3 regions of the Mesorhizobium sp. GW821-FHT07A06 genome follow, and region 3 is predicted to be linked to each of the others. Evidence: predicted binding sites of a transcription regulator. Region 3 holds the regulator's gene; each other region holds the start of a gene.
The links. Region 3 encodes LexA, which represses DNA repair genes until DNA is damaged. Its sites were predicted from a motif close to TGTTCNNNNTGTGTTCNG; they were not measured.
Positions count from the first base shown of each region.

Region 1: the regulator LexA is predicted to act here: its motif matches at 2,374-2,391, upstream of AC07SZ_RS12540 (DNA recombination protein RmuC).
Region 2: the regulator LexA is predicted to act here: its motif matches at 2,203-2,220, upstream of dinB (DNA polymerase IV).

Region 1 is NZ_JBWKRC010000003.1:421,551-426,518, reverse strand. Features, by position in the region: gene AC07SZ_RS12550 (GFA family protein) at 1-87, shown strand, start outside; gene AC07SZ_RS12545 (class I SAM-dependent methyltransferase) at 169-981, shown strand; gene AC07SZ_RS12540 (DNA recombination protein RmuC) at 1,070-2,341, opposite strand; gene def (peptide deformylase) at 2,445-2,975, shown strand; gene fmt (methionyl-tRNA formyltransferase) at 2,980-3,933, shown strand; gene AC07SZ_RS12525 (GNAT family N-acetyltransferase) at 3,930-4,436, shown strand; gene truA (tRNA pseudouridine(38-40) synthase TruA) at 4,460-4,968, shown strand, end outside.
Region 2 is NZ_JBWKRC010000002.1:784,289-789,256, reverse strand. Features, by position in the region: gene AC07SZ_RS09310 (DUF6602 domain-containing protein) at 122-859, shown strand; gene dinB (DNA polymerase IV) at 924-2,171, opposite strand; gene AC07SZ_RS09300 (winged helix-turn-helix transcriptional regulator) at 2,289-2,705, opposite strand; gene AC07SZ_RS09295 (dihydrofolate reductase family protein) at 2,813-3,400, shown strand; gene AC07SZ_RS09290 (SDR family oxidoreductase) at 3,519-4,400, shown strand; gene AC07SZ_RS09285 (alpha/beta hydrolase) at 4,505-4,968, shown strand, end outside.
Region 3 is NZ_JBWKRC010000007.1:165,882-170,849, reverse strand. Features, by position in the region: gene AC07SZ_RS22700 (ComEC/Rec2 family competence protein) at 1-2,329, shown strand, start outside; gene lexA (transcriptional repressor LexA) at 2,323-3,060, opposite strand; gene AC07SZ_RS22690 (GntR family transcriptional regulator) at 3,413-4,186, opposite strand; gene AC07SZ_RS22685 (ABC transporter substrate-binding protein) at 4,341-4,968, shown strand, end outside.

The DNA.
Region 1 (4,968 bases), on a different contig from region 3:
CTGATCCCGACACAACAGAAGTGGCATCGATCGGCTCTGCACTGGCTTCCGGAATTCGAAGGAATAAGCATCGTGGAAGAGCAGTAGCACCTGCCTCCGCGCCGAAAGCCGCCCAGGACAACAATTATGTGCTAGCCTGGCTCGACATCAAACAGGCGGGTGATAGCCATGTTGGAAACGGACAAGTTGTTTGCCGGCTCGATCCCGGAAAACTACGACCGCTATATGGTGCCGTTGATTTTCGAGCCGTTCGCCGCGGATCTTGCACAACGAGCGGCATCCTTTTCGCCGAGCGCCGTTTTGGAAGTCGCCGCGGGCACCGGGGTTGTCACCCGCGCATTGGCGCCAAGACTGTCTCCTGACGCAAGCTATGTCGTTACCGACCTCAACCAGCCGATGCTCGACTATGCCGCTTCGCGACAAGCTCCCGACAGCCGCATCCAATGGCGCCAGGCCGATGCCATGGCGCTGCCGTTTGAAGATGCGACCTTCGATCTCGTTTGCTGCCAGTTCGGCGCGATGTTCTTTCCCAGCCGCCCCTCCGCCTACCGCGAGGCAAGGCGGGTGCTGAAGCCGGGCGGACACTTTCTGTTCAACGTATGGGATCGCATCGAAGAGAATGTGTTTGCCGATGATGTGACGAATGCCCTGGCCAGGATCTTTCCCAGCGATCCACCACGCTTTCTGGCCCGCACGCCGCACGGCTACCACGATACGGCATTGATCCGCGGAGACCTTGAGGAGGCGGGTTTCTCCGGTGTGGCGATCGAGACGAGGGCCGAACAGAGCCGCGCGCCCTCGCCGCGCATTCCGGCGCTTGCGTATTGCCAGGGAACGGTGCTTCGCACCGAAATCGAGGCCAGGGATCCGGGAAAACTCGACGCCGCAACGGACCATGCCGCGTCAGCGATCGCGGCCAGGCATGGCAGCGGTGCGGTTGCCGCCAAGATTCAGGCCCACGTCATCGTCGCCGTGGCCTAACGCAATTCCAGGAAAGGTGTGGGCGGTCTTCCTGGGAAAAGCGCGTAGCGCTTTCCCCGGGGAATTGCGTCAAGATCAAACAATCCGCTCAGTCGTCGCCTTCGACGACCCGCAGCCTGAGCTGCCCGGTCTTAGAATCGGCAACGCGCGGGCCGGGGTCGAGTTTCGCGGCCGGTGCCCGGGACGGCGTCTCCGGGCCTGCATCGCCTTCGGCCTGCGCACCGAACTCCAGCGCCTCGATCTTCTGGCCGCGCTTGGTCACTTTCGATGTCGAGACGAGGATGTCCTCGATATCCTTGGCCGACTGGCCGAAATGGCCCTGCAGCTTGCGCACGCGCTCGTCGACGCGCGCGACATCTTCCATCAGCCGGATCACTTCGCCCTGGATCAGATGCGCCTGTTCGCGCATGCGGGCGTCCTTGAGGATCGCCTGGATGACCTGGATCGACAGCATCAGCAGCGACGGCGAGACGATGACAACGCGGGCGCGGTGCGCCTTGTGGACGATCGCCTCGAAATTCTCGTGAATCTCGGCGAACACCGATTCCGACGGCACGAACATGAAGGCGGTGTCCTGCGTTTCGCCCTGGATAAGATACTTCTCCGAAATATCGCGGACATGGATCTCGATGTCGCGGCGGAAGGCCTGGGACGCGACCTTCTGCAGGTCGGCGCCATCGGCGGCGCGGATGGCATTCCAGGCTTCCAGGGGAAACTTGGCATCGATGGCCAGCGAGGGCGCGCCGTTCGGCATCTTGACCAGGCAATCGGGCCGGCTGCCGTTCGACAGCGTCGCCTGGAATTCATACGCGCCCATCGGCAGGCCGTCGGCGACGATCGCCTCCATGCGCGACTGGCCGAAGGCGCCACGCGTCTGCTTGTTGGAAAGGATGGCCTGGAGCTGCACGACCTGGCCGGCAAGCGACTGGATGTTGCCTTGCGCGGTATCGATGACCGCCAGCCGTTCCTGCAGTTTGGCCAGGCTCTCATGCGTGGATTTGGTCTGCTCGGTCATGGTCTGGCCGATGCGGCCGGTCATGGCGTCGAGGCGCTGGCCGATCGACTGCGTCAACTCCGCCTGACGCGCGCCGAACACTTCGGCGATGGCGCCCATGCGGCCCTGCATCTCAGCCTGGCTTTGCAATATGCCGGCCATCCGCGCCTCGGCGTCGCGGGCATGGTCGGCGGCTTCCGCGGCCGCGACGGCACGCGCCTTGGCCGACCGCCACAGCGCGACGACCAGAGCCACGAACAGGCCGAAAAACAACAAGGCGCCGAAGGCCAGAGCGTGGCCGAGCGTGATTGTCGAGGCGCCGAGCCGGGCGACGGGCTGCGAAAGGATGGTGCTCAGATCATTCATGTGGACAGCATAGCCGATTCGTGGGGCTGGCACAGATCAAAACGTGAACGAGACTCAGGTCCAACGGTTGACGCTTTTCGCTGGACGTCTTACGTGGGACGCCATGCCGATCAAGCCGCTCATCATCCTTCCCGATCCCATCCTGCGCCAGGTTTCGAAGCCCGTGGAGCGCGTGGACGCGCCCTTGCGCAAACTGGCCGACGACATGCTGGCGACAATGTATGACGCGCCCGGCATCGGGCTGGCGGCAATCCAGATCGGCGAGCCGTTGCGCATGCTGGTAATCGACCTTGCCAAGGAAGACGAAACGCCGGCACCGCATGTCTTCATCAATCCGGAGATCCTCGAAAGCGCCGATCAGCGCTCCGTCTACGAGGAAGGCTGCCTGTCCATCCCCGACTATTACGCCGAGGTCGAACGCCCGGCTTCCGTTCGGGTGAAATATCTCGACCGCGACGGCAAACTGCAGGAGATGGAGGCCGAGGGTCTGATGGCGACCTGCCTGCAGCACGAGATCGACCATCTCAACGGGGTGCTGTTCATCGACCACATCTCGAAGCTGAAGCGCGACATGGTGGTGAAGAAATTCAAGAAGCTCGCCAAGGACAAGGCGCCGGGCAAGCTGGTGGGATAGGGGAATGCCCCTTCGCGTCATCTTCATGGGCACGCCGGAATTTTCGGTGCCGACGCTGCGCGCGATTGCCGAGGCCGGACATGAGATTTCCGCCGTCTACACGCAGCCGCCTCGCGCCGCCGGCCGGCGCGGGTTGGGGTTGACGCCGTCGCCGGTGCAGCGCGAAGCGGAGCGGCTGGGCATCGCGGTACGCACGCCGACCTCTCTCAAGGCCGAGGCCGAACAGACCGCTTTCCGTGACTTGCAGGCGGATATCGCCGCGGTCGTCGCCTATGGATTGCTGCTGCCCAAGGCTGTTCTCGACGCGCCCCGGCTTGGCTGCATCAACGGCCACGCATCGATCTTGCCGCGCTGGCGCGGTGCCGCTCCCATCCAGCGCGCCATCATGGCGGGAGACCTGGAAAGCGGCATGATGGTGATGCGCATGGAAGAGGGGCTCGACACCGGCCCGGTGGGATTGCTTGAAAAATGCGCTATCGAACCCGATATGACAGCCGGCGATCTGCATGATCGGTTGATGAGTGTCGGTGCCTCCCTGATGGTGGAAGCGCTGGCGCGGCTGGAAGAGAACACCCTGACATTTACCGCGCAAGCGGCGGACGGGGTGACTTACGCCAGAAAAATCGATAAATTCGAGACGCGCGTGGATTGGACACGGCCTGCCGTCGAGGTCCATAACCGTCTTCGTGGCCTGTCGCCCTTTCCCGGCGCCTGGTCTGAAATTGACATTGGCGGCCGCATGGAACGGCTGAAACTGCTTCGCTCGACGCTGTCCGAAGGCCGGTCGCTTTCGGAAGATCTGGGCGAGTCGGGAGGAATTCTCGATGACCGGCTGACGGTCGCCTGCGGAACAGGCGCGATCAGACTGGTCGAAGTTCAACGTGCGGGCGGAAAGCCCGCCGCCGCGTCGGAATTCCTGCGCGGAGCCAAGATCGTAAAAGGAATGAAGTTCTCATGAGCATGATGTCGATACGCGCGGCGACGCCGCGGGATCGCGAGGCCATCCGCCTCGTCGAGGAACACGCTTTCGGCCAGCAGGCGGAGGCCGGCTTGGTCGACGCGCTGGTGACCGGCGGCGACGCCGTGGTCGAGCTGGTGGCCGAAGAAGAAGGCCAGGTGGTCGGCCATATCCTGTTTTCAAGGCTCTTCGTCCAGAATGGCGGCAAGAGCCTCGCGGCCGTGGCCCTGGCGCCGCTGGCGGTGGAGCCTTCGTTCCATGGCAGCGGCATTGGTGGCGCGCTGATCCGAGAGGCGCATATCCGCCTGAGGGATGCCGGCGAGACGCTGGCCGTGGTGCTGGGCGACCCGGCCTATTATGGCCGTTTCGGCTATAGCCATGCGCGGGCCGAAAAATTCGAGAGCGAATACCAGGGCGAGGCGCTGCAAGCGCTGGCCTGGGGCGACGCTCCGGAAGCCGGCAGGCTGGTCTACGCTTCCGCCTTCACCGCTCTCGCCGCTTAGGCAAGAGCGTATAGCTGCCCGGCATGCCGCGTTTTCGCCTCGACATCGAATATGACGGCAGCCTTTTCGCCGGCTGGCAGCACCAGGCCGACCAGCCTTCGGTGCAGCAGGCGATCGAGCAGGCGATCGAGAAATTCAGCGGCGAGGCGGTGCGGCTGCGTGCCGCCGGCCGCACCGATGCCGGCGTGCATGCAACGGCCCAGGTGGCGCATGTCGACCTCGCCAAGGCATGGCCTGGTGACAAGGTGCGCGACGCGGTCAACGCTCATCTTCAGGCCGCCGGCGCGCATGTTGTGATCCTGAAGGCGACGGTCGTTCCCGACGATTTCGACGCCCGCTTCTCGGCCACCGGCCGTCACTATCTCTACCGCATCCTCAACCGACGTGCGCCCTCGGCGCTGGAAAAGGGCAAGGTGTGGTGGGTGCCGAAGCGGCTCGACGCCGTCGCCATGCACGAGGCGGCGAAAGTCCTGCTCGGCCGGCACGACTTCACCACCTTCCGCTCGACGCAATGCCAGGCCAACAGCCCGGT
Region 2 (4,968 bases), on a different contig from region 3:
AAACTGTAAATCGGAACGTACGATATCTCATTATCCGGCTGCAAGATGATTTACCTGTCAGGCGGTCTATTTCCATTGTGAAATTTCGACACTCAATCCTGTCAACTGTCTGGAGGCTGGTGTGCCCGTTGATAATGTCTTGCGTCGCCTCGGTGGTATTAGAAAGCAGTTGATGGCCAGCTACGAAGCAAGTGCACCTATGTCTGCTGCTACGAAAGGGCGTGAGCGCGAAACCTTTGTAGATGGATTTCTTAAGGATGTATTTCCACCAATTTACAGATTTGGTTCTGGCGATGTCGTGGACTTGGAAGGCAATCAATCAGGTCAAATAGATGTCGTTGTAGAGTTTCCCCTCGGGCCATCACTGCCCGCTGTTGGCAGTCCGCATCATCGACTCTATCTTGCTGAAACTGTTGCCGCGACCCTCGAAATAAAATCCGATATACAGGCGCAATGGAAAGAAGTTATTCACACTGCGAACTCGCTTTCAAAAATAAAAAGGAGCTCTCCCTCTGGCTTAATAATAGGATCTCGACCATCGCCTCGCATTCCTTTTATAGCTATTGGTTTCAAGGGATGGTCGCGTGCAGATATTGTCAGGCAGAAATTAGTTGATAATAGTGCTATTGACGCGATTTTGATTGTCGAACATGGAATTTTTGCTACCTCATCAGAGTTTGGTAGCTTAGCGGAATTTGGCGAACAATCCGTTTGGCTTGCGATCTCTCTTCTATATGAATTTACTGGTCGTTTAATCTACTCAACATTCAATGGCGCGAATTATGCCGCAACTCCCAAGGTCGCCGATGCGCTTTCTCCGCCTCATCGCTCAGGAGATCAAATACTGCTAACTATGTAGTTTTGAGATTGCTGACATCTAGCGTCGGCCACCTACCGTAGCTGACGTTGGAGCTTTCTTCTGCTCACAGTTCCTTCTCCGCCAGTTCCCTGAATTCGTCGGGCACGGAGCGCGCCGCTTCCAACGCCACGGTGCCGTAGCCGACGGCCTGTTTGCCGAAGCGCTCGCGGATCTTGTCGATGGCGCGGTCGGCGCCGAAGCGGGCAAGGCCTTTTTTGCTGCCCGGCCGGCGCTTCTCGTCGGCGAGGCCGAGCGGCAGGTCGAGCTGCAGTTCGGCGCTCTCCTCCAGATGCGAAACCGAGATCGCCAGCAGCGAGATCGTCTTTTCCCGGGGATGATCGGCGAGCACGCCGCGCACCAGGTCCTGTGCGATCTCGGCCAGCATGGTGGTCGCGGAGATCGGCTGCTTTAGCGTGATCGAGCGCGTGACGGCGCTGAGATCGGCAAAGCGCACGCGCACCGTCACCGTGCGGCCGGGCCGCGCCTTGGCGCGCAGGCGGCTGGCGACGCGGTCGGCCAGGTGGAGCAAGGTGGGCACGATCACCCGCGCCACGGCGGGTTTCTGGCCAAGCGCCGATTGCGCGCCTGCCGAGTGTGCCCGGCGCCTGGTCTCCAGTTTTCTCGGATCGCGATTCCACGACAGGGCGGCAAGCTTTTCGCCGGCGGCGGGGCCGAGCAGCCGCGTCAGCGCGCCGCTATGCGTCCTGGCCAGCTGGCCGATGGTCTCCACGCCGATCTCGGCCAGCCGCGCTTTGGTCGCCGGGCCGACGCCCCACATCAGGGAAACCGGCAAATCATGCAGGAAGGCGAGCTCGGTGCCGGGATCGACCACCACCAGCCCGTCGGGCTTGGCGACCTGCGAGGCGATCTTGGCCAGATGCTTGGTGCGGGCCACGCCGATCGAGATCGGCAGGCCAAGTTCCGTGCGCACGCGGTGGCGGATCGCCGTGGCGATCTCTGCCGGTTGCCCGAACAGATGCGTGCAGCCGGCGACATCGGCGAAGGCCTCGTCGATGGAAATGCGCTCGACCACCGGCGTGAAATCGTCGAGCACCTTGATCGCCGCGTCGCCCAGCCGCTGGTAGTGGCTGAAATTGCCGCCGACGAAGATCAGTTGCGGGCAAAGCTCGCGGGCCTTGCGCCCCGGCATGCCGCCACGCACACCAAAGGCGCGCGCTTCATAGGAGGCGGCGAGCACCACACCGCCGCCGACCGCGATCGGCTTGCCGCGCAGCGATGGATCGAGCAGCTGCTCGACCGAGGCATAGAACGCGTCGAGATCGGCATGCAGGATGGTGGCTGTCGTTTCCATCCCGACCGCTCATCCGCAGTTGCTGATAGATGCGAACGAATAGAGAACAAAAGGTGATTTCTGTCAAGGGAAACCGTTTGCTGAAACCCGTTCCGATGAGGGAAGGAGGGGCGGCGCCTAGACAATATGCTCGGCCCGCAGCGCGGCCTTCATCCGTTCCAGCGCCGGCTCGCCGCCGACCGCCAGTTCGTCGGCAATCCGGGCCAGGTGGCCGTCGGCCTTGCGGTGCTTGCTGCCCCAGGCGCCGAGCGTGGCCAGCACCGGCAAAAGGTCGATGCCGGCCTCGGTCAGCCGGTAGATCGCCTTCAACCCATGGCTCGGGTCGTCGCTGCGGGTGAGGATGCCTTCGTCCTGCAGCGTCTGCAACCGCTCCGCCAGCGTGCGCGAGGAGATGCCCTCATCGGACTGCAGGAACTCGCGAAAATGCCTTTTTCCGGCGAAGGCCAGGTCGCGGATGATGAGCAGCGTCCAGCGGTCGCCGAGCAGTTCCAGCGACAGGCTGATCGGACAGCCGGATCTTTCACGCGTCGACATCTCTATGCTTCCATTTTTAAATCACTTTACTATTGACATCATTTTTGGCTCGCGTCAATGGTTCCAAAAGTAAAGCAATTTTCTTTTGATCCCGCGGGGAGACGACGATGAAGAAGCTCATCCTTCAGATGCAGATGTCGGTCGACGGTTTCGTCGGCGCCTATGAGGATCATGGCTGGCAGCTCTGGGAATGGGGCGACGACAGCGCCTGGGACGAGGAGCTGAAGCGCGACTTCAACACCATCTTCGCCGGGATCGACACAATCCTGCTCAGCCGCAAGATGGCCGAGGAGGGGTATCTGACCCATTGGGGCAATGCGGCGAAGAGGTTTCCGGCCGATCCGTTCCACGCCTTCGCCCAGCGCATCGTGGAGGCCCGGAAGGTGGTGCCGAGCGGCAGGCTGAAAACCTCGCGCTGGGAGCGCACGACGGTGGTCAGCGGCGACCTGCCGCGCGAAGTATCCGCGCTGAAGGCGGGCGAGGGCGGCGACATGGCCGTCTTCGGTGGTGCCGGCTTTGCGTCGGCGCTGATCGCGGCCGGGCTGGTCGACGAGTTCCAGCTGTTCATCAACCCGGCGGTGCTGGGTGCGGGACGCCGCATTTTCGAGCAGGGCGGTTTCCAGAACCTGCTCCTGCTCGGCTCGAAGGCCTATGCCTGCGGCATGGTGGTCAACCGCTACGCCCCGGCGCGGTGATCGGGTACGGCGAGGTTCCTAAAAAAACCGTTTGGCCAGAATCCTTTGCCCTCGCCTGTTCGTCTTCAAGGTGCGGTTGCCGGCGTGGCGGCCGCCTCAATCCCAGACGGAGAAGACGATGATCCTGGTGACAGGCGCCACGGGCCTGAACGGCAAAGCGATCGTGCGCGAGTTCGCGCGGCAAAAACACGAGGTGAGGGCGCTGGTTCGCGACCCGAAGCGGGCGTCCATGGCGGGGCTCGGCGGACTTGCCGGCGTCGAACTGGTCGAGGGCGACATGCGCCGGGCGGAAACGCTGGGCGCGGCACTCGACGGCGTCGACCGCGTCCTGATGATTTCGACCGCCGCCGAAGACATGAGGGAGACGCAGTGCCGTTTCATCGATGCCTGCCGGCAGGCCGGTGTCGCGCATGTGGTGAAGTTCTCCGGTGCCGAATCCAACATCGGCTACGACGCCACGAAGTTCCGCTTCACGCGCATGCATGAGGAGGTCGAGCGCTATCTGGAAGCGGCCGGCATGGCCTGGACGCATCTGCGCCCCAGCCAGTTCATGCAGGTGTACCTGCGCGACGCGCCGACCATTGCCGCCGAGGGGGCTTTCCACCTCGCGCTCGGCGACACCGAACTGTCGCCCGTCGACGTCGAGGATATCGCCAAGGTAGCCTTCCGGCTGCTGCGCGATGGCGGCCATGAAGGCGAGAGCCTCGACATGACCGGACCGGAAGCGCTGACCATGACCGGCATCGCGGCGCGCATATCGCAGGCGATCGGCAAGCCGGTCCGCTATGTCGATATCAGCCCCGCGGAGCGGCGGCGCAATTTGCTGGCCGCCGGCATTCCGGCCGGTTTCGCCGATGCGCTGGACGAGCAACTGGCCGAGCGGCTGCGGCGGCCGAAATCGCGGGTGCATCTGGCGACTCACGACATGTTCGGCGTGCGGCCGACGCCGTTCGTCGAATTCGCCCAACGCCACGCGGCCATGTTCAGAGGCGAGGCTTAGCCGAACTTCGGGAAAAAGCATCGGCGGCGTATCCTTTTTGCCCGCCCGTCCGTCTCTGCTTCTCGAAGGTCGCAGTCGGCGATCGGCAACCCCGGGAGACCATCATGGCGAGCACTGAGAGCGAGGCAAACAGGAACCACTACGCGGCGATCGCAGCCAATGCGGGCAAGCTGACCAGCCCGCAGGCGATCATCGACTACAACGACACGCATTGGACGGCGCTGACCGGCGAGCCGGGCGGTGTCGACTATAGCGAGGTGGATGCCGGCGGCGTGCCGGCGCTGTGGATCGTGCCGAAGGACGCCGACGCGCGGCGCGTGCTGTTCTACGCCCATGGCGGCGGCTTCATCGGCGGTTCGATCTACACGCACCGCAAGCTGGTCGGCCATCTGGCCAAGGCCGTCGGCTGCCGGGCACTGGCCTACGATTATCCACTGGCGCATCAGGCCAAGCACCCGGCGCAGCTCGAGGCGGCGATGGCCGCCTGGAACTGGCTCATCGACCAGGGCGTCGACGCAAAATCGATCGCGCTTGCCGGCGATTCCTGCGGAGCGGTGCTGACCTATGG
Region 3 (4,968 bases):
CAGCCAACCTTTGCCAGGGGGTACCCCAGCACAAATTCCGCCCGCCACTGGCAGGATTGCGCGTATCGGGCGGCAAATTGGCCAGGCCTCCTTGCCTCGCCTGCGCCACAGTGTGACGACGGCAGCGGAGCTGGAACTTGACCGAGGCATCGCCTTCCTGCTGGTGCCGGTCTGCCTGGCCGCTGGTGCGATCGGCTATTACGCGCTGGCGGCGGAGCCTGACTTTGCAAAGCCTGTGGCGATCGTCGTGCTGATGGTGATCTGTGCGCTTGTCTCGCGCTCCTGGCCGAAAACCCATCTGGCCTTCATGGCGGCATTGATGTGCGCGTTGGGCCTGCTTGCCGCCAAGGTCGAGACCTGGCGGGCCGGCACCCGGATGCTGGGTTCGGAAATCTCGACGCAAGTGACCGGCCGTGTCGTCTCGCTCGACCGCATGGAGACCGGCCGCATCCGATTGACCATAGATGTGACGTCGACGGCCCGGCCAAAACTGCGTTACGCGCCGGAAAGGGTGCGGCTCTCGGCGCGCAAGATACCTGACGACATGACAGCCGGCTCGCTGATATCGGGCTATGCGAAGCTGCTGCCGCCGACAGGTCCGGTGCGGCCGGACAGCTACGATTTCTCGTTCGACAGCTACTTTGCCGGCATCGGTGGCAGCGGCTTCTTCCTTGGCAATCCAAGAATCATCTCCGCCGACGACAATGAGATGCCCCTGTCGGCCCGCCTGTTTTCAGGGATAGAAAATGCGCGCGAAGCCATCGCCGACCACATCAGGGGCGTTGTTGGCGGCGCCGAAGGCGAGATCGCGGCAGCGCTGATCGTTGGCGTGCGCGCCGGCATTCCCGATGAAATCAACGAATCAATGCGGCGCACCGGCATCTATCACATCATCTCCATTTCCGGACTGCATATGGCGCTGGTCGCCGGCACCATCATGGGGCTGTTGCGCGGTGCCTTCGCGCTGTTCCCGGATTTTTCCGCGCGTCGGTCGGTGAAGAAATACGCGGCCGCCGTGGCACTGTTGTCGATCGCCGCCTACCTCATCATCTCAGGCGTGGTCGTTGCCGCCGAGCGCAGCTTCATCATGCTGGCGGTAATGTTGATTGCCGTATTGTTCGATCGCGCCGCGCTGACCATGCGCAACCTCGCCATCTCGGCAATCGCCGTCATCGTGGTGTCGCCGCACGAGGTGGTCGGTCCAAGTTTCCAGATGTCTTTCGCCGCGACCGCCGCGCTGGTCGGCGCCTATGCCGGCTGGGCGGATCACCGTGCGGGAAAGGCAAGACCGCCGCCGCCAAAGCGGTCCCTGCCGGGCTTTCTCACGCGAAAATTCCTGCTGGCGACGGGCGGGTTGGCGATGACCTCCATCACTGCCGGCTGCGCCACGGCGCTGTTTGCCATCTGGCATTTCCAGCGTGTGTCACCGCTCAGCCTGTTCGCCAATCTCGCCGTCATGCCGATCGTTTCTCTGATTGTCATGCCTTTCGCTGTTCTCAGTTCTCTTGCGATGCCCTTTGGTGCCGATGGTCCCTTTCTCTACGTGATGGGCAAGGGGCTGACGGCCATGATCGCCATATCGGCGTGGATATCGGAACGCTCCCCCGTCGATGCGATCGGGCTGATTTCACAGCACTCGGTGCTGCTGGTGACGATCGCACTGGTCATCGCAACGATGGCGACGACATGGCTGCGGCTCGCGGCAGTGCCATTCGCGCTCGCCGGCCTGTTGACGGTGTCGGATACGCGCACGCCGGATGTGCTGATCTCGGAAGACGCGCGCCTGGTCGCGGTGCCGATCGGCGGTGGCGAACTCGCGGTCAGCCGGGCTCGCCCGAACGAATTCACCGTCGACAATTGGAAACGCGCGCTGGTCTCCGAAACAATTGTCGCACCGGAGATGTTCAACAAGGCAGAGGGACAATTCGATATTGCCGATGCCGTCAATCTGCCGCCAGGGGCGCCGTTTTATTGCACGGAGGGCATCTGTCTCGCCCGGCATCCGTCTGGCGCGATCATCGCGCATGTCGAAGACCGCAAGGCTACCTGGAAGGCCTGCGGCTTCGCCGACCTGATCGTTGTCAATGACGCGACGGGCTACGATGCCTGCCACAACCCGCTGGTTCTCGTCGTCACCAAACGGCAACTTGCACGCAAGGGCAGTGCCGCCGTCTTCTTCGACCGCCAATCGGCGACCAGTCCGCCAATCATCAGCTTCGCCGTGGACGGACCGTATCGGCCTTGGCACGCACAACGAAAGTTTTCGCGTGAGGCGAGGGGACTGCCGCCCTATCAAAAACCCGAAACGCCGGCCGCTCCTGCTCAGTAGCGCCTGATCAGCCCGACCAGCTTGCCTTGCACCTTGACCCTGTCCGGCCCGAAAATGCGCGTCTCGTAGGCCGGGTTGGCGGCTTCAAGGGCAATCGAAGCGCCCTTGCGGCGGAATCGCTTCAAGGTCGCTTCCTCCTCGTCGACCAGCGCCACGACGATCTCGCCCGGGCTCGCCGTATCGGCGTTGCGGATAATGACCGTGTCGCCATCGAAGATGCCGGCCTCGATCATCGAATCGCCCTTGACCTCCAGCGCATAGTGTTCGCCACCCATGATCATGTCCGGCGGCACTGAGATCGAATGCGTCTGATGCTGGATGGCATCGATCGGCACACCGGCGGCGATACGGCCCATCACCGGGATCGACACGGCGGCGACCGCGTCGTCGTCATTCCCGGCAAAGGGCAAGCGTGACGGCGCCGGCTTGATCTGGCGGCCAACGCCGCCCTGACCAAGACTGCCTTGAATGACGCTAGGCGAGAATTTCTTTGCCGCGTTGAGGCCTGGCGCGATCGAATCCGGCAGCCGCAGCACTTCCAATGCCCGCGCCCGGTTGGGCAGCCGGCGGATGAAGCCGCGTTCCTCGAGCGCCGTGATCAGGCGATGGATCCCTGACTTGGAGGCGAGATCGAGCGCTTCCTTCATCTCGTCAAAGGAGGGTGGGATACCGCTTTCCTTCAGCCGTTCATGAATGAACATCAGAAGTTCATGTTGCTTGCGCGTCAGCATGGCGCCCCCCAGGCATTGAACGAAGGGTGTGAATCGGAATCGAAAAACAAACCCAGAACAAACACTATCTGTTCCAGTTGTGTTCCGCAACTGTTTAAAGTTTAGTGAACTTGTTAAGACATCTGAAATTATCCGCCGCCGGCAGTGCGCAGCGATCGACCGCCTTCGCCGCCAACGCGAGCATTGAAATCATTTTGGTTAATCGCCTGTGGCCTACCTCTTGATGGACCTTGGCATCGGTTTCTCAAGGGCGTCCAGAGGCTGGATTTGCGTCGTTGGTCGATCCCTTCCTGGCGGAACGAAACGAAATCAAAACGCCAACGATCATGCCTCAAGAGAAAGAACGATGAAGTCATCCCGAAATTGCCTTCAGGCTGCCGGCGCGTGCGGTATAATTGTTCGCGCCGCTGTCCTCGCTGTGAACGTAGACATGCAGCGTGTAGCCGATATGCGCCGTCATCAGCGCTTTCGCCCGCTCGACATCGCGATCGAGGGCCGCTTCCATGATCGCGGTGTGATGCTCGATCGCGATCGCCTCGCGCAGGGCGTCCATTGCCTCGCCATAGCCATGCTTGAGGCCGGCCGCCGCCCGCAATGTCGGCGCCAGTCCGAGAAAACGATGATGCCGCCGCAACTGATCGGCGATTGTCGAGCGGAAGCGCAACAGCCAGTTGGACGTCGCGGCACTCAGCAATGCCGCGTGAAAGGCCTCGTGGCTCTCGTCCCATTGGTCGACCGCGTCATCAGAGGGGTCGTCGACCGCGGTCTTGCAGCGGGAGAGGCGGTAGTGAGCGGTGACAACCGCGTCCTCCCATTCCCTGCCGCCTTTCCCGATCGATTCCAGGAACAGCGGCATCTCCACAACCATCCTTGCGCGAGCCAGGTCCTCGAGTTCGGCCCGCGACACCGGAGCCACGGCAAAGCCGCGATTGCTGATGGCCGTAACCAGGCGCTCAGCCTCAAGCCGAGACAAGGCTTCACGCAGCGGTGTCCAGCCGACGCCGTATTGACCGCGCAGCGCGCTCAGCTTGAGCGGCGCGCCCGGCATGAGGCGTGTGGTCAGGATATCGCGCCGCAGCAACTGATAGGCAGCCTCGGTTTTCGTGGAGTTGTTCTGATCCTGCATCGCGATCCGTCCATCGTCGGGCATGTGGAAATTATATATGATGGTGGCCCATGGCAAGAATTATATATAATGTTTGACAGGTGACGACGGACTGACCATGATCGCCGCAGTTGCCGTCCCGATGAGCGGCGCTGATCAAATCTGGGAGGAAATGATGTTGAAGTCGAAATCCGCTTGGCTGTCGGGATTGGCCCTGGCAGGCGCATTGATGGTCAGCGCGGGGAGTGCCGCCGCCGACCAGATTCGCATCGGCATCGCCAATTTCGGCGAGCATCCGCAGCTCAACGCCGCCATAGCCGGGTTCAAGAAAGCGCTGACGGACAATGGCTTTGTCGAGGGCAAGGATGTCGTCTACACGGAGAGCCATACCAATTTCGATGCATCGCTAGTCCCGCAGATGATCGCCAAGCTGCAGGCGGAGCAGCCCAAGCTGATCTACACCATCACCACCCCGGTCTCGCAGATCGCCAAGAAGGCGCTTGCCGGTTCCGGTATTCCGATCGTCTTTGCCGCTGTCACCGATCCGGTCGCGGCCAAGCTGGTGCCGTCGTGGGACGCCGGAGACGAAGGCATGACGGGCGCCAGCGATCTGCAGGATGTCGCCGCTGTCATGGCCTTCACCAAGAAGCTGCTGCCGAATGCCAAGCGCTTCGGCGTCCCTTACAATCCGGGCGAGGCCAATGACGTTGCCTTGGTCGAGAAGATCAAGGCGGCCGCACCGGCGGCCGGTTTCGAGGTCGTGGAAGTCGGCATCGACAACGTCAATGACATCCAGCAGCGCA